DNA from 4 places in the Kitasatospora sp. NPDC058492 genome. Region 4 is predicted to be linked to each of the others. Evidence: riboswitches for the same ligand, from Rfam matches in the RefSeq annotation. Region 4 holds a riboswitch; each other region holds the start of a gene.

What was found. Region 4 has a riboswitch for cobalamin ahead of ACFWPI_RS05945 (prenyltransferase/squalene oxidase repeat-containing protein). Riboswitches for the same ligand answer to the same signal wherever they lie in the genome.
Region 1: another riboswitch for cobalamin. It lies ahead of ACFWPI_RS36805 (ABC transporter substrate-binding protein); the one in region 4 lies ahead of ACFWPI_RS05945 (prenyltransferase/squalene oxidase repeat-containing protein).
Region 2: another riboswitch for cobalamin. It lies ahead of ACFWPI_RS34190 (ribonucleoside-diphosphate reductase subunit alpha); the one in region 4 lies ahead of ACFWPI_RS05945 (prenyltransferase/squalene oxidase repeat-containing protein).
Region 3: another riboswitch for cobalamin. It lies ahead of ACFWPI_RS21970 (cobalamin biosynthesis protein); the one in region 4 lies ahead of ACFWPI_RS05945 (prenyltransferase/squalene oxidase repeat-containing protein).

The regions. Positions count from the first base shown of each region.
Region 1 covers NZ_JBHXMU010000092.1:23,160-27,363, forward strand. The annotation lists gene ACFWPI_RS36795 (type I polyketide synthase) at 1-838, opposite strand, end outside; gene ACFWPI_RS36800 (hypothetical protein) at 1,114-1,755, shown strand; cobalamin riboswitch at 1,875-2,080, shown strand; gene ACFWPI_RS36805 (ABC transporter substrate-binding protein) at 2,175-3,146, shown strand; gene ACFWPI_RS36810 (iron ABC transporter permease) at 3,143-4,204, shown strand, end outside.
Region 2 covers NZ_JBHXMU010000075.1:23,695-27,898, reverse strand. The annotation lists gene ACFWPI_RS34200 (glycoside hydrolase family 26 protein) at 1-630, opposite strand, end outside; gene ACFWPI_RS34195 (hypothetical protein) at 771-1,673, opposite strand; cobalamin riboswitch at 2,218-2,360, shown strand; gene ACFWPI_RS34190 (ribonucleoside-diphosphate reductase subunit alpha) at 2,552-4,204, shown strand, end outside.
Region 3 covers NZ_JBHXMU010000033.1:20,162-24,365, reverse strand. The annotation lists gene ACFWPI_RS21980 (hypothetical protein) at 1-210, opposite strand, end outside; gene ACFWPI_RS21975 (alpha/beta hydrolase family protein) at 556-1,668, opposite strand; cobalamin riboswitch at 1,966-2,098, shown strand; gene ACFWPI_RS21970 (cobalamin biosynthesis protein) at 2,206-3,174, shown strand; gene ACFWPI_RS21965 (cobyric acid synthase) at 3,171-4,204, shown strand, end outside.
Region 4 covers NZ_JBHXMU010000006.1:30,296-34,499, reverse strand. The annotation lists gene ACFWPI_RS05950 (hypothetical protein) at 439-1,878, opposite strand; cobalamin riboswitch at 2,012-2,088, opposite strand; cobalamin riboswitch at 2,166-2,309, shown strand; gene ACFWPI_RS05945 (prenyltransferase/squalene oxidase repeat-containing protein) at 2,413-4,204, shown strand, end outside.

The DNA.
Region 1 (4,204 bases), on a different contig from region 4:
GGACGGTGAACGGCCCGCCGAGGGCTGCGCTCGGGGTGCGCAGCGTGCGCCACAGGTCGCCGGGCGTCAAGGCCTCACCGGGCGTGGGCAGTTCGCCGGCGATCGCGGTGCTCGCGCCGACGGCCGTGGTGCCCAGGATCGCGAGGGAGTGCCCGAAGCTGTGGAACAGCGGCAGCGGCCACAGCAGCCGGTCCTCGGAGGAGAGCCCGAAGAGCGGCGCGTAGCAGGCCGCCACCGACCACAGTGCGCTGCGCTGTGTGGAGAGCACGCCCTTGGGGCGGTGGGTGGTCCCGGAGGTGTAGAGCAGCCAGGCCGGATCGTCGAGCCCCAGATCGTCGGGGGCCGCGGGCCCGTCCCCGGTCGAGGCCGCAGCCTCGAAGAGGACGGTGCCGTCGGGGGCGTTCGAGGGGATCGGGCCCGCCCCGGTGAGCACGGTGTGCAGGCCGCGGTACGCGGCGCCGAGGCGGTGCAGCTGCGTGAGGTGCGCGGGGTCGGTGATGATGGCCGAGGCGCCGCTGTCCCGCAGGTAGTAGTCGAGTTCGTCGTCAGAGGAGCGGGGATTGAGCAGGACACCGACCGCCCCCGCCCGCAGCACGGCGAGGCAACCCTCCACCAGCTCCACGCAGTTGCCCAGGCAGAGCGCCACCCGATCCCCGCGCCGGACCCCCGCCCGCACGAACGACCCGGCCAACCGCCCGGTCCGCCGCTCCAACTCGGCGTAGCTGACGCCGCGCGAGAAGTCGTGGAACGCCACCCGCTCCGCCGACCGTTCGGCGTGCCTCTTCAGCAACTCCGGCAGCGGCCGCACCAGATCGTCATACCGCAGTTCACCACTCACGCCCCGGCTCCGACCTCTCGCCACTCGCGACCCACTCCCCCGTCGATCCCCTCCGTACCCAGTAACACACGGGCACAGACCGAGTCCTGCGGACTCGCCGCAGCTGCGCTTGCGGCCGCCGAGGAACCGCGGCACTTCGAGGCAGCAATCAGGCCTCTGACCTGCGGAAACAGCAGCTCTCCAGCCCGGGAGGGCGCGAGGGCACAGCGCCGTGGACTTTGAGCGCTGCCCCCGATACCGCCCTCCCCGTCCGGCGCCCGTGTCAGGCTGGGGGAATGCTCTCCGACTCCGCCGCCCCCAACGCCTGGCACACCCCGGCCGAACTGGCGCCGCTCGACGGCAACGAGGCCTTCCGCGGCACCGATGCCGGGACGGTGCTGGACTTCTGGCGCTACGCGATGCCCGACTTGCGAACCAACACCACCCGGGGCCTGCTCGCGGAATTCCTGGTCCACCGCGCCGTCGGCGCTGTGGCACGCAACATGGAATGGGACAGCTTCGATGTCCTGACGCCTGACGGGCTCAGGATCGAGGTCAAGACCAGCGCCTACCTCCAAGCCTGGGGGCAGCGTCAGCTGTCGGAGATTCGCTTCTCCCGGCTGCGCGGACGCACCTGGACTCCCGAGGACGGTGACGCCGCAGAGCAGTCCTACAACGCGGATGTCTACGTCTTCGCCCTCCATATCGCGCTCACCCACGCCGACTACGACCCGCTCGACATCGGCCAGTGGCGCTTCTACGTTGCTTCCCGTGCTCTCGTGGAGGCCACCGGACAGGCCAGCCTGGGCCTTGCTTCCGTACGCCGGCTGTGTGGCGAACCCGTCGACTACGAGGAGCTCGCGGTCCGGATCTCGGCCTGCTCCCTCCAGTCACCCTCAACTGGCGGAGCCACCGAAGCTGCCACCGCCACTGCGTGACAGCGCGCTGGAAAGCCGGCAGGCCGAACACACACCTCCGTCAAGGCGCTGCCGCTGCCGGCGCTTCGCGTGGCCGGTGGGCGTCCTTGAGCCGGTCAGCACCGACCTGACCACGCCTGATACCTTGCCATCGCCGTGGTGTACGGGAAACCGGTCTGAGTCCGGTGCGGCCCTCGCCACTGTTGCCGCGGAGTTCCGCGGCCCTCGCTGACCGGCTTTTCCAGCGGTCAGGGCCACTGGGCGGGCTGGAAGAGCCGTCCGGGAAGGTCGGCTGCGGCGTGTTGATGCGGAAGCCAGGAGACCGGCCACGGCGCGACATGTTCCACGAGGGTTTTGGAGAACACGTGCCCAGCGGTCTGCTGTATCCGTTTCGATCGATATGTTCCGTTCGTCCCACAGGTCCGATACGTGTCGGCCGGGTGGTCGCGGCCGTCCTGTTCACCGGCGCGCTCGGGGCTTGCACCGGCGCCCCCGCGCCCGCCACGTCCGGCGGGGCGGCCGGAAGTGCCGCGCCGGTGAGCGTGGACAACTGCGGGACGACCGTGACGGTCGGCGCGCCGCCCGCCCGGCTGGTGACGCTCAACGAGGGTGCCACCGAGGTGGCCCTGTCCCTCGGCCTGCAGTCCCGCATGGCCGGTACCGCCTACCTCGACGATTCCGTCCCGGAGAAGTGGAAGGCGGCCTACGACTCCGTCCCGGTGCTCTCCAAGGACTACCCGACGAAGGAGAAGCTCCTCGCGGCCCGTCCCGACTTCCTGTACGCCTCCTACTCCAGCGCGTTCACCGACAAGGTCGCGGGCAGCCGGGACGAGCTGCGCGGCCAGGGCATCCCGTCGTACCTGTCCCCGTTCGGCTGCTCGGACAAGAGCCAGGTGCCGCCGACGACCTGGCAGGCGGTGTGGGGTGAACTGAACGACGTCGCCGAGGTCTTCGGTGTCACGGAGCGGGCCGCCGCGATCCAGCAGCAGCAGGAGCAGCAGCTCGCCCAGTTCACGGCGACGGCCGCGGGCAAGGGTCTGAAGGTCCTGTGGTACGACTCGGACACCAAGTCGCCGTTCGTCGGTGCCGGCCACGGCGGACCTCAGCTCGTGCTCGATGCCGTGGGCGCCCGCAACGTCTTCGGGGACCTGCCCGGTGGCTGGCAGAACGTGAGCTGGGAGAAGGTCGTCGCGGCGGACCCGGACGCCATCGTGGTCGCGGACGCCGGCTGGGACACCGCCCAGTCCAAGATCGACTACTTGGAGAACGACCCGGTGCTGAGCAAGCTCACCGCCGTGCAGCGCAAGGCTTTCGTGGTGGTGCCGTTCTCGGAGTCGACTCCCGGCGTGCGGCTCGCCGACGGTGCCGCCCGGGTGTCCGCAGGGCTGGGCCAGCTGCACCCGGGTTCATGACCACCGAACCCCGCCCCGTCGTGCGGCCCTCCGGTCCGGGCCGCGCGACGGCGGCCCTGGCCATCGGTGCGGCCCTGCTGCTGACCACCGTGCTCCTCGGCCTGGCCGTGGGCTCGCAACCCGAGCCGGTCCGGACGGTGATCGATGTCGTGGCGCGCCGTCTCGGGCTGGGCGGCCAGCACGTCACGCTGCTGGACGACCAGATCGTCTGGCAGTTGCGGCTGCCCCGGGTTCTGGGAGCGGCTGCCACCGGCGCAGGCCTCGCGGTCTGCGGCGCGGTGCTGCAGACGCTGACCGGGAACGACCTGGCCGATCCCTTCCTGCTCGGGATCTCCGACGGAGCCGCCGCAGGCGCGGTCACCGTGATCGTCCTCGGCGTCGGCGTGACCGGCGCCGTGGGCACCGGCGCGGTGGCGACGGCGGCCTTCGCCGGTGCCCTGCTCGCCGCCGCCGTCGTCCTGGCACTGGCCGGCGCCCGCACCCGGTCCCTACCGACCACCCGGACCGTGCTCGCCGGCATCGCGGTGGGGCAGATGTGCGGGGCCTACACCTCGTTCGTCGTGCTGGTCCTCGGGGACCGCAACGCGGCGCGCGGTGTCATGGAGTGGACGCTCGGCTCGGTCGCCGGCGTGCGCTGGCCCACCGCCGTCTTCCTGACCGCGGTCGCGCTGGTCGGCGTCACGGTCCTGGCCTCCTCGGCCCGCGACCTGGACGCCTTCGCCTTCGGCGAGACCGCCGCCCGCTCCCTCGGCGTCCACGTCGAGCGCACCCGCTGGCTCCTCGTCGCCACCGCCGCGCTGGTGACCGCGTGCCTGGTCGCCAACACCGGCGTCATCGGGTTCCTCGGCCTGGTCGTACCGCACGTGGTCCGACTGGTCTGCGGCCCGCGCCACGCCCTCCTGCTGCCCGTGTCGGCACTGGTGGGTGCGTCCCTCCTGGTGGGCAGCGACATCGTGGCGCGCTCGGTCCTGCCCGACCGGGAGATCCCCGTCGGCGTCATCACGGCCGGACTCGGAGCGCCCTTCTTCGCCTGGCTGCTGTGGCGCCAGGGGCGGGCC
Region 2 (4,204 bases), on a different contig from region 4:
GGTGGTGCCGTCGCAGTTGTGCTGGACACCGGCCGTGCCGTAGCTGCCGTCGTCGGCGCGCGGGTGGCCGGACCAGACGGCGGAGAGCAGGTCGACGGCGTCGTCGGTGTACTGCCAGCCGGCCCGGCAGGTGGGCCACCGGCCGGCCGAGTAGGAGCGCGGGTCGCCGACACCCCAACCGGTCTGGCCGTAGCCGGGGCCGAGGTCGGTCTCGACGAAGCCGGGCAGCTTGCCGGTGAGGTCGGCGGCCTTCTTGTAGTAGTAGCCGACCTGCTTGGTGCCGCGGTAGTCGCCGTACTCGGGGTTGTTGCGCTCGTTGTGCGCCTCGACGTGCTGGCCGATCACCGTCCCGCCGCTCTGCCCGGTGCGGGCCTGCCCCTCCAGGTCGGCGAGCAGCTGCTGGACGGCCCGGGCGTTCGGCGAGGCCTGCGGGTCCCGGGCGAGCAGGTCCCGGCCGACCTCCGGCGGCAGGGTGCGGCCGGAGAAACCGACCGCCACCGGGACGCGGGCGGGCTGTTCGCCGTCGGCCCGGCCGTCGCGCTGCAACAGCGCCACGGCGCCCGCGGCCACCACGACCCCGGCCGCGGCCAGGACGGCGGGCTTGCCGCGCAGGGCTCTGGGCAGGGCCACGGACCGCTCCTCCGGTTGCTCGCCGGCACCGGCCCAGGCGGACACAACCGGAACACTCGTGCGAATGACTGCCCCGAGAGCCTGCCACACTCCCCCGGCCCCGGCGAGCGAACCCGCCGGGGCCGGGGTGTCACGGCGGATCAGCCGGCCGCGGCGGCCCCCGGCGCACCCGGCGCGGCCGCGGACGCGGCCTTGGCGCGCTGGAGCAGCTGGCCCTTCACGTGCTCGCCGAAGCCGGCGGCCGCCGCGGTGGCGGCGGCGTCGGCGGTGTTGCCGCCCTTCGCCGAGCCCTCGACCGTGAAGTAGGCGTACCGGCCAAGGGTGTTGTGCGTGTTGGTGCAGCCCGGCGTAGCGCAGAAGGCCGGCGCGCCCGGCGCGACGGCGCCCTTGAGGTGGCCGGTGTAGCTCTTCATCGAGGTCTCGGCCTGGATCTTGTGGTCGAAGACCGCGACGCCGACGGTCACCGCGCTGTCGCCGGAGACGTAGGTCGCCCGGAGCACCTTCTGGCAGCCCTGGTCACCGAGGACCTTGCCGAGCCCGCCGGTCGTCGAGTTCCCGTCCCAGCAGGGCGAGTCCAGCGAGACGAAGGTCCGGTTCCAGGTGGCGCCGTTGACCGTCACCTGGAGTGCGGAGAACAGCGCCCCCGCGTCCTGCGGCGCCGGGTCGGTGGCGGCCTCCCAGATCGGCTTCGACGGGTCGTCCGGCGCGCCGCCCGGGGTGCCGGACGGGTTCCCGCCCGGGGTTCCGGCGGCATTCGGCGCGGCACTCGGTGCGGCGGAGGACGGCCGGTTGGAGGCCGAGGCGGTCGGCCCGGCGGTCGGCTTGTCGCCGTCGCCCTTCGTCAGCAGCACCGCACCACCCGCGACCAGGCCGCCGACCAGGACGACCGCGACCGCCACGCCGAGGGCCCGCAGCCGGCGGCGGCGCTTGTCGTCCGCCGCGTTGCGGTCCGCCAGCGCCTGCCAGTTCGGCTCGGCGCGCTGCGGCGCCTGGGGCTGCGGGTACGGCTGCGGGTGCGCCTGCGAGTGTCCTTGGGGATGCACCTGGGGATGCGGCTGGGGGTTCGGCTGCCACTGCGGCGGCAGCTGCTGCCCCGGTTGGCCCGGCTGCGGCAGCGGAGGCTGCCCCGGCGGGCCGGGCTGCGCGGGCGGCTGCGCGGGCGGCACCGGAGGCCCGTACGAGGCCGGCGGCGGCCCGAAGCCCCCGCTCGGCGGCAACACCGGACCGGGCACCACCGGCGGCTGCTGACCGTGCGCGTCCCCCGGCCCGGTGGGAGGCGTTCCCTGCGGACCCTGCCCGGGTGCGCCAGTTCCGTCGCTCACGCGCCCCCTCGCTTCGCTCGATGATCGCTTCGCGGAACGCGCCCCTCGGCGCTTCGCTCGCTCATGCGCCCAGATCGTAGGGCATGCCCCCGCCAGCCGGTCCGCCCGGTGACCGTTCCGTATCGAAACCAGGACGCCGGAGCCCGGAACCAGGGCCCCGGGAGCCCGGATCCGAGGCGCCCCAAGGCCACGACCCGCCCCCTCCCAGCACCCCCGGTTATCGCGCCGACACACCGCGCCGTACTACATGTGGGGTCGCATCAGAGAGACACCACAAGATGTATGCTCAATCCTGCTGTCGATGCAGGGGAACCCGGTGCGAATCCGGGACTGCCCCGCAGCGGTGAGCGGGCGGCTCCAGCAGCCGCACCGCGAGTCCGAGTACCTGCCGACGGTGTGCGCACGGGCCCTCCCGCAGAGGCCGCGCCAGCACGAGAACTACCTTCCGGGCCTCGCGGGCGGGCCGGGGACGCCACTGTCGCGCGACGCTTCCTGCGTACGTGCCGTGCTCCCCTGCCCCGAACGGCCCGGTACCCCCCGATCACCGCCGCCGATCGCCGCCAGGAGAGAGCGCCTTGACCACCGCTGCCTCAGCCACCCTGCCCGCCCAGGGCACCGGCCCCGCCCCCACCGACCCGACGGTCTCCGACCCCGGCGGCGCGCTCCTTCGGCTGCTCACCGACCGCAGCGTCGACCTCCCCCAGGTGGACCCCGGCCATGTCGCCGCCGCCGCGCTGCGCGGCCGCCACGCCGGCTCGGACTTCGCCGAGCTGCGCGGGCTGGCCGTGGACGCCGCCGCGTCGATGATCGCCGAGGACCCCCAGTACTCGAAGCTGGCCGCCCGGCTGCTCGCCCTGGAGATCGTCGACGAGGCGAACAGCCAGGGCTCGCGCTCCTTCGCCGCCTCGATCGCCGTCGGCCACGACGAGGGCCTGATCGGTGACACCACCGCCGCCTTCGTCGCCAAGCACGCCGCCGCCCTGGACGCGCTGATCGACGTACACGGCGACGACCGCTTCGAGTACTTCGGCCTGCGCACCGTGCAGTCCCGCTACCTGCTGCGCCACCCGATCACCCGCAAGGTCATCGAGACCCCGCAGCACTTCCTGCTCCGCGTCGCCTGCGGCCTGGCGGTCGGCGACAGCGAGCAGTCCGTGCGCGAGGTCGCCGAGCTGTACGGCCTGATGAGCCGGCTGGAGTACCTGACCTCCTCGCCGACCCTGTTCAACTCCGGCACCCGGCACCCGCAGATGTCGAGCTGCTACCTGCTCGACTCCCCGCTGGACAACCTGGACTCGATCTACAACCGCTACGCGCAGATCGCCCGGCTGTCCAAGCACGCCGGCGGCATCGGCCTGTCCTACTCGCGCATCCGCTCGCGCGGCAGCCTGATCCGCGGCACCAACGGCAAGTCCAACGGCATCGTCCCGTTCCTGCGCACCCTCGACTCCTCGGTCGCCGCCGTCAACCAGGGCGGCCGCCGCAAGGGCGCGGCCTGCGTCTACCTGGAGACCTGGCACGCCGACATCGAGGAGTTCCTGGAGCTCCGCGACAACACCGGCGAAGAGGCGCGGCGCACCCACAACCTCAACCTGGCGCACTGGATCCCGGACGAGTTCATGCGCCGGGTCAACGCCAACGAGGACTGGTCGCTCTTCTCCCCCGCCGACGTGCCCGAGCTCGTCGACCTGTGGGGCTCCGACTTCGACGAGGCCTACCGCAAGGCCGAGCTGGCCGGCAAGGCCGTGCGCACCATCCCCGCGCAGACCCTGTACGCCCGGATGATGCGCACCCTGGCGCAGACCGGCAACGGCTGGATGACCTTCAAGGACGCCTCCAACCGCGCCGCCAACCAGACCGCGCTGCCCGGCCGCACGGTGCACTCCTCGAACCTGTGCACCGAGATCCTGGAGGTCACGGACGACTCCGAGACCGCCGTCTGCAACCTCGGCTCGGTCAACCTCGGCGCCCACGTCGCTCCCGGGGCCTCCGTCGACGACCTGCTCGGCGCCATGGACTGGGAGCGCCTCGACGCCACCGTCCGCACCGCCGTGACGTTCCTCGACCGCGTGGTGGACATCAACTTCTACCCGACCACCGAGGCCGGCACCTCCAACTCCCGCTGGCGCCCGGTCGGCCTCGGCGTGATGGGCCTCCAGGACGTCTTCTTCAAGCTGCGGATCGACTTCGACTCCGCCGAGGCCGCGCGGCTGTCCACCCTCATCGCCGAGCGCATCATGCTCACCGCGTAC
Region 3 (4,204 bases), on a different contig from region 4:
TTCCAGGTCCCCCGCCCAGCGGGCGATCCGGACGGCGTCCACCAGCATCCGGCGGGCCAGCGGCGCCAGCTCGGCCGGCGCGGGGAAGCCCTCCGGTACGGGAACCCTCCCCCGACCGGGCGCCGCAGCGGGCCCTCGTCGGCGGGGTACCCCGGCCCCGCCCGGCTTGCCGGCGGCGGGCCGGTGGGCCGTACCGGGGAGACGGGTCACCGTCGCACCAGTACCGATCGTCGGAGGGAGCGGGGCATCACGGTCGCGCGGATTCCGAGACGTCACGTCGAGCAGTCTTCCCCTTGTACCGGCCTTCTGTCACATCCGGTTGGCTGTACGGACGGGCGGCCGTCGACGGCGCCTCCCCAAGATCGGGCAACAATCGGGCAACAGAGGCAAACCGCCTGGCCGGAAACAGGTGGCGGGGGCATGCCATCCCGGCTCAACCCTTGCGGCGGCGGTCGCGCTACCCGCCCGACCGGTCACACTCCGTGGCTGACGGGTGAGGTCCGGGTTTCGTACAGAGGCCCTGTCGGTGTGACTTCTCGTGCGGGGGGGCCGGGTTCAGAGAAGGGGGGTGAGCCAGCGGCGGAGGAGTTCGGTGTAGTGGGTGGGGGCGGAGTTCCAGAGGGTGGTGTGGTCGGCGCCCGGGAAAGGCCGGAGGCTGACCACGCCGGGGCGGGCGGCGGCGAGGCGCTCGGCGGCGCGGAACGGGGCGACCTGATCGTCGGGGCTGTGCAGGAGGAGGGTGGGGACACGCAGGTCGGCGCCCTCGGCGATGCGGCTGAAGTCGGCGAGGTCGACGCCGGTGCGGCCCTCGGCGGCGAGGGCGCCGAGCTCGGCGGCGGCGCCGGTGTAGCCGGCCCGGGCGGCGCCGCGGCGGGCGGTGGCGGGCAGGTCGAGGACCGGCGAGTCCAGGACGAGGCCGCTGATGGCATGGGCCCAGGCGGAGCGGGAGGCCGTCTGGAGGGCCATGGTGGCGCCGAGGGACCAGCCGTACAGGATGACCCGGCCGGCGCCGCTGTCGAGGGCGAGCCGGACCGCCGACTCGACGTCGCGCCACTCGGTCTCGCCGAAGTGGCCGAGCCCGTCCGGCGAGGCGGGGGCACCCTGGTCGCCCCGGTAGGTGACGGCGAGGGCGGGCAGGGCGAGGCGGTCGAGCACGGGGAGGACCGGGAGGGTCTGCTGCCGGTCGGCGCCGGGACCGTGGACGAGGATCACCCAGGTGCCGCGTTTGCCGTCGAGGCGCCAGGCGGGGAGGGCGCCGAGTTCGCCGTCGGCGGCGGTGTCGGTGAAGGGGAGGCCGAGCGCCTCCGTGGGGTCGCCGAGGTGGACGCGGGGGGTGAAGCGGACCTCGGTGCCGGGGGTGAGGGTGCCCCGGTCGGCGCGGACGAGGCGGCGGGTGACACCGTTCTCGTCGCTGTGCAGGACGTCCTCGACGACGGCGTGGCCGTGGTCGTCCCATTCCACGGCCCAGCGGCCGGGGCGCAGGCTCTCGGGGCGGCGGTTGAAGGTGATCCGGCCCGCGGCGAGGCTCCGCACCAGGATGGGGCCCGACTCCCGGACGGCGCTCGCCGGGTGGACCAGCCGTTCGGAGGCCCGACGGCCGATCACCAGGACGGCGGCCCCGGCGCCGACGACGGCGGCCGCCACGACGGCCGCGGTTCCCCAACGCATATCGCTCCCCGCTCTGCTGGTCTTGGCTGCTCTTGGACCGGACGGTGTCCGGGCGGTGTCCGGGCGGTGCTCGGACGGTGTTCGGGCACCAGTTCACCGGGGGGCCGCGCGGGCGGCCACCGGGCTGGGCCGTCCGGGTCACGGCGGGGCGTCGGGCGGGGCGGGCGTCAGGCGGGCCTCGGGCGGGCGAGAACGGCACCGGCGACAGGGCTCCGAGGTGTGACCAACCCCTCCGTGACCTCGGTTGACTCCCGGTTCGGCCGCGTGATGGGATCCTGGGGCCAAACGGAGGCATGCAGAGGAAGCCGGTGCGAGTCCGGCGCGGTCCCGCCACTGTCACCGGGGAGCACGCTCGGAACATTGCCACGGCGGACCGTCAGAAGCCGCTGGAAGGCCCGGGGGTGCGTCCGACCCGGAAGCCAGGAGACTCTCGCCCCCGGTACGTCGATCCAGGGCGCGGACCCTGAGTGAGGACACGCACGCGATGCAGGCTGCCCCGACCCGCCGGACCCCACGCGGCCTTCCGCCGAACCCGCCGTGCGCCCGCTGACCCGCGCCGCCGCGTTCGCGCTCGGCGCCGCCGCGGGCTTCGCCGCGGACGCCCGCTTCGCCGACCCCCGGCGCGGCCACCCGGTGGCCGTCTTCGGCGGCGCGGCGACCCGGCTGGAGCGGCGGGTGTGGCAGGACGACCGGGTGGCCGGCGCCGGGTACACGGCGATGTGCGTGGGCGCGGTCGCGGCCGGCGCGGTGGCCCTGGACCGTACGGTGGGCCGGCGTCCGCTGGGCCGGGCCGCGCTGGCGGCCGCCGCGACCTGGACGGTGCTGGGCGGCACCTCGCTGACCCGGGAGGCGCGCACCATCGGCCGGTCGCTGGCCACGGGCGACCTGACGGCCGCGCGGGAACGGCTGCCGCACCTGTGCGGGCGGGATCCGAGCGCGCTGGACGGGCCGCAGATCGCCCGCGCGGTGGTCGAGTCGGTGGCCGAGAACACGGCGGACGCCGTGGTGAACGCGCTGGTCTGGGGCACGCTGGCGGGCACGCCGGGGCTGCTGGCGTTCCGCGCGGTGAACACGCTGGACGCGATGGTCGGCCACCGCTCGCCGCGGTACGCCCGGTTCGGCTGGGCCTCGGCCCGGCTCGACGACGTGGCGGGCTGGCCGGGCGCCCGGCTGACGGCGCTGCTCACGGTGGCCGCCGCGCCGCAGCCGAAAACGGCCTGGCGGGTCTGGCGGCGGGACGGCTCGGCGCACCCGAGCCCGAACGCGGGCCAGGCGGAGGCGGCCTTCGCGGGCGCGGTGGGCGTCCGGCTGGGCGGGACCCTCCAGTACGGGGAGCGGGTGGAGCACCGGCCGGTGCTGGGCGCGGAGTTGCGCCCGGTGACGGTGGACGACATCGAGCGGGCCTGCGTGCTCTCCCGGCGGGTGGGCGCGCTGGCCCTGGGTACGACGGTCGCGGGGCACGTCGCGCTGCGCTTGCTGATGACACGGTGGAGGGGAAGGGCATGAGCAACGCACTGCTGGTCGCCGGGACGACCTCGGACGCGGGCAAGAGCGTGGTGACCGCGGGCATCTGCCGCTGGCTGGCCCGGCAGGGGGTGCGGGTCGCGCCGTTCAAGGCGCAGAACATGTCGCTGAACTCCTTCGTCACCACCGACGGCGCCGAGATCGGCCGGGCGCAGGCGATGCAGGCGCAGGCGGCCTGGGTGGAGCCGGAGGCGGCGATGAACCCGGTGCTGCTGAAGCCGGGCGCGGACGGCCGCAGCCAGGTGGTGCTGCTGGGCCGGCCGGTCGCCGAGGTGGGCGCGCTGGACTACCGCGAGCGCAAGCCCGTCCTGCTGGAACGGTCGCTGGAGTGCCTGGCGGATCTGCGCCGCCGCTACGAGGTGGTGGTCTGCGAGGGCGCCGGCTCGCCCGCCGAGATCAACCTGCGGGACCGGGACATCGCCAACATGGGCCTGGCGACGGCCGCCGGGCTGCCGGTGGTGGTGGTCGGGGACATCGACCGCGGCGGCGTCTTCGCGGCGATGTACGGGACGCTGGCGCTGCTGTCGGCGCAGGACCAGCGGCACGTGGCGGGCTGGTTCGTCAACAAGTTCCGCGGCGACGCGCGGCTGCTGGCGCCCGGCCTGGAGATGCTGCACGGGCTGACCGGCCGTCCGGTGCTGGGCACCCTGCCGATGCTGCCGGGCCTGTGGCTGGACGCCGAGGACTCGCTGGACCTGTCCACGGTGGTGGACCGGGTCGACGGCCGCGGCCCGCTCGGGGCGGACGTGCTGCGGGTGGCCGTGGTGCGCTTCCCCCGGCTGTCGAACTTCACCGACCTGGACGCCCTGGCGCAGGAGCCCGGCGTGCTGGTGCGCTGGGTGACCCGGCCGGAGGAACTGGCCGACGCCGACCTGGTGGTGCTGCCCGGCACCCGGGCCACCGTGGCCGACCTGGCCTGGCTGCGCGAACGCGGCCTGGAGCCGGCGCTGAAGGCGCGGGCGGCGGCCGGGCTGCCGGTCCTCGGGGTGTGCGGCGGCTACCAGATGCTGGC
Region 4 (4,204 bases):
CTCCAGGACGGCGGTGTGGCCGTTGCGTGTTTCTGAACTCAACTAATACGTAAGGAACTTGAGGCGAAGGACCCTGGTCTGCAGAAGCTGGGCGCCGGGACGTGTGAGCGGCCCCGCGTACCGGAATCGGTGCGCGGGGCCGCTGTGGGGCATCGGGTGGTTCAGCAGTGGGGCGGGTCGGGCGCGTTGTGGAATAGAACCGCACCCCGACCGCGCAGTCCAGGCCGCAAACCCGCCAGGCTCCGCCCCGATAACTCCCTTGTGCGGCGGGTGGGTTGGGTCCTGTCGGGTCGCGAAGAGGCTGGTCTGGGGCGTCGGCGTCGGGCGGTGCGGGCTCGGGCCGCCGGGGGCCCGGTGGAAGTCCCTCCGTGCACCCGGCGTGATGTGATGGCAGGTCAGCTCGCTGCTTCCGCGTCCAGGACGGCCAGGGTATCCGGATCAGTTGCCGTAGCAGAGCGAGACGGTGTCGCCGAGGTGAACGGTGGTGGCCCGGGTGGCGGTGGTGGCGGTGGTGCCGTCCAGGGTGATCTTCCAGGTGGAGGAGCCGCTGTTGGCGGTGCCGTTGATCGCGGTGACGGCGCCGGTGCCGGAGGACGGGGTGACGGCGGTGACGCAGCCGGCGGGGGTCGCGGATGCGGCGGCGTCGAGGACGTCGCCGAGGGTTGCGGTGGTGCCGGTCGGGGTGAGGGCGACGGCGCAGACCTTGAGTGCGCCGGTGCCGTCGTCGATGACCAGCGGGAGCTTGGCGGCGGTGCCGGGGACGAAGGTGGCGGTGGCGGCCCAGGCCGGCTCGCCGGCGGTGGTCGGGGCCGGCGGGGTGGCGGTGAAGCCGGCGCCGGCGACGGCGCGCAGGCCGTCGACGGAGGCGTAGGGGGAGGGGGAGGTGTCGGTGGGCAGGTACTTGAAGCCGCCGCCGGGCTTGAACTGCTGGGCGATCAGGAAGTCGACGGGGCTCTTGCCGGTGCCGCTGGTGAAGTCGGGGCCCTGGGGGTTGATGCCGCAGGCGTTGAGGCCGGAGACGGCCCAGCCGTTGGAGTCGGTGTTGACGCCGAACATGGCGTTGAAGGCGCCGGAGGCGGTGAGCTTGCCCTTGAGGAAGTTCTTGGCGGCGACGATCGCCGGGTCGGTGGCGGGGACGCCCCCGGTGCAGAGCGAGGCCATGGCGGCGCCGGTCATGTCGATGTCGCTGCCCTGGGCGAGGGCGTTCGGGTCGCCTGCGGCCTTGCTGAAGTTCCAGCCGCCGTCGTTGTGCTGGTTGGCGCGCACCGCCGTGACGGAGGCGTCGAGCAGCGGCTGCGGGACGCGGGGGTTGCCGGCCTGGGTCTTGGCGCCCGCGAGGGCGAGGAGGCCGAAGACGGTGCCGTTGAAGTTGGCGGACGGGTCGTAGTAGCCGGGTTCGGCGGTCTGCCAGTAGGCGGCGAGGTCGGCGACGAGGTTGCGGCCCGGGCCGACCCGGGCGGGGTCGATGCCGGCGGCGTAGGCGTTGAGGATGCCGCGCTCGTAGTCCGTGACGACCGGTGAGGCGCTCGGCCAGCCGGGGGCGGCGAGTTGGCCGCGGTACACCAGGCGGGCGTTCTTGGTGGGGTCGCCGCCGGGGGTGACGTCGGCGGCGGCCGTGCCGGCGGCCGCGAGTGCGCTGAACGCCCACTCGTTGGAGAGCCCGCCGCCGGTGACGTAGCTGCCGTCGGCGGCCTGGAGCGACTTCAGGTAGGTGACGCCGGTGCTCTTCGAGGTGGCTATCTGGGTCGGGCTGGCCGTCGCGTGGGCGGGGACGGCGGAGAGCAGGAGTGCGCCGGCCGTCAGGGCGACGGAGGCGGCGGAGGCGGCGCGGGAGGCGGCGCGGGAGGGGGTGGTTCGCGAGGGGGCGAGGAGGGACACGGGACAGGCTCCTTGGGGTGGCGGGCGCCGACCCTGCCCCGGAGTTCCGGCGTCCGTTCAAGGGCGCGCGACTGCCGGAGCGGTCGCCGCCCGGATCGCGTGGGCCGGCTTTCGCCATGGTGCGTGGCCGGGCGGGCATTCGGGCTCAGGGCGGCACGATGGCCACCCCACACCGCTGCGCGTCAGCCCCGGATTCGCACCGGGTTCCCCCGCTCGGCCACCGCGGACGCTACCGCACGGCGCACCGGTGCACGAGGTGGTGTGATCGACATGACGACCCGTTGACTCCCGTTCTACCGGCGTGGTCTGATGAACCGATTTTTTGCCCTCGGCATTCAGGGGAAGCCGGTCCAACTCCGGCGCTGACCCGCAACCGTGGACCCACCTGTGGTGGGTGAGCCGGAATGCCTGGACCGGGGGCCTGTTCACAGAGCACTTGCGTCGTCGCGGACTACGACGCGGTCCGGACGGTCCCTGCCCAGGAGACCGTCGGCTGCGCCGTTGCGTCCCGCGTCGACCGACCAGGGAGTCGTCGTGAGGGTCAGCAGCAGTCGCACACGTCACAGGAACCGGGACCTCGCCTCCGTGGTGGTCGCCGGTGCTGTCGCGGTCGCCGCCTGCGGAAGCGTCCTGTTCGGGCGCCCCGGCACCGCGGCCGCCGACCCGATCGAGCAGTGCACGGCGACGACGGGCGCGATCGTCGCCGTCGACTTCACCCACTGGGGCGGCGGCGTCGTCCGGGGCTGCGACGCCCACCCCACGACCGGGATGAACCTGCTGCACGCCGCGGGCTTCACCACCGCCGGAACCGAGCACGACGGACCCGCCTTCATCTGCCGCCTCGGAACCGGGACCTTCAACAGCGGCACCCAGTACCCGACGCCGGCCGAGGAACCCTGCGTCAACACCCCGCAGGCCACCGCGTACTGGTCGTACTGGATCGCCGAACCCGGCCAACAGGCCTGGTCCTACAGCCGGTTCGGCGCCGGGACGCAGAAGCCCAAGCCCGGCGAGGTCGAGGCCTGGGTGTACGGCGGCACCGACATCGGCGGCACCAGCGGGGCACCGGGCTTCACCCCGGACTCCGTGAGAGCGAAGAGCGGTGGTTCGTCGGCTTCGCCGTCCGCCTCGCCATCCGCCTCGCTGTCACCCTCGGCGAGCCCGACTCCGACACCGACCCCGACCGGGCCGACCTCGACCGGGCCGTCCGCCACCGGTGACCCGGCGGCCGCCGCGGCCTGGCTGGCCCGCCAACTCGTCGGCGGCGACCACATGGAGAACTGGGCCGTCGAGGGGCCGGACTACCCCCGGACCGCCCTCACCGCCATCGCCCTCGCCGCCGCCGGCACGCAGGACCCGGCGGTGCGCAGGACGACCGCCTTCCTCGCCGCCCACACCGACGCCTTCCTGTACCCCGACGGACCGGCCGGCCAGCCCGATGCGAGGGCCGCCGCACTGCTGGCCCTCGTCGCCGAGAGCACCGGCAGCGATCCCCGGGCCTTCGGCGGCCGGGACCTGATCGCCGCGCTCACCGGCCACGTCTGCACGGCGGCGGGGGAGAACGGCAGGTGCACCGCCGCCGGGGACTTCCCCGGCGCGGCCTCGCCCTGGGTCCAGTCCCTCGGCGTCATCGCCCTCCAGCGCGCCGGCTTCACGCCACCCGCCCCGGCGCTCGCCCGCTTCACGGCGCTCCAGTGCGCCGACGGCGGGGTGGCCGGATCGATGATCGTCGCCGGCGAGCACTGCGAGCCCGACCCGCTCACCACCGGCCTCGCGGTGCTCGCCCTTCGCACGGCCCCCGGGTACGAGACGGCGGCGAAGAAGGCTTCGGACCAGCTCGCGGCCGGACAGCAGGCCGACGGATCCCTGCTCCCGTACCTCGGCGCCCCCGGCGACACCATCAGCACCGCGAGCGCGGCCCAGGCGTTCAAGGCCACCGGACAGGACACCCGCCGGGCCGCCGCCACGGCCTGGCTCGCCGCCCGGCAGGGCGCGGACGGCGGCTTCGGCCCCGACGCGTCGACCACCGACCCGGACCTGGCCGCCACCGAGCAGGCGATCCTGGCCCTGACCGGCACCGACCTCACCAGCGTCCGGCACAACCCGGACGCCACCACCCCGCCGACGACGCCCGCCACCACGAAGCCTGCCGGAAGAACCCCCGACGCCGCCAAGGGCAGCGCCTACCTCACCGACCCGTCCCGCCTGATCAACGGCCGCTACTACGAGGGCTTCCCGGCCTTCGCCGACTTCGGCCTCACCATCGACGGCGCCTACGCCCTCGCGGCCACCGGCACCGACGACGCCGCGCTGCGCAGGATCGTCG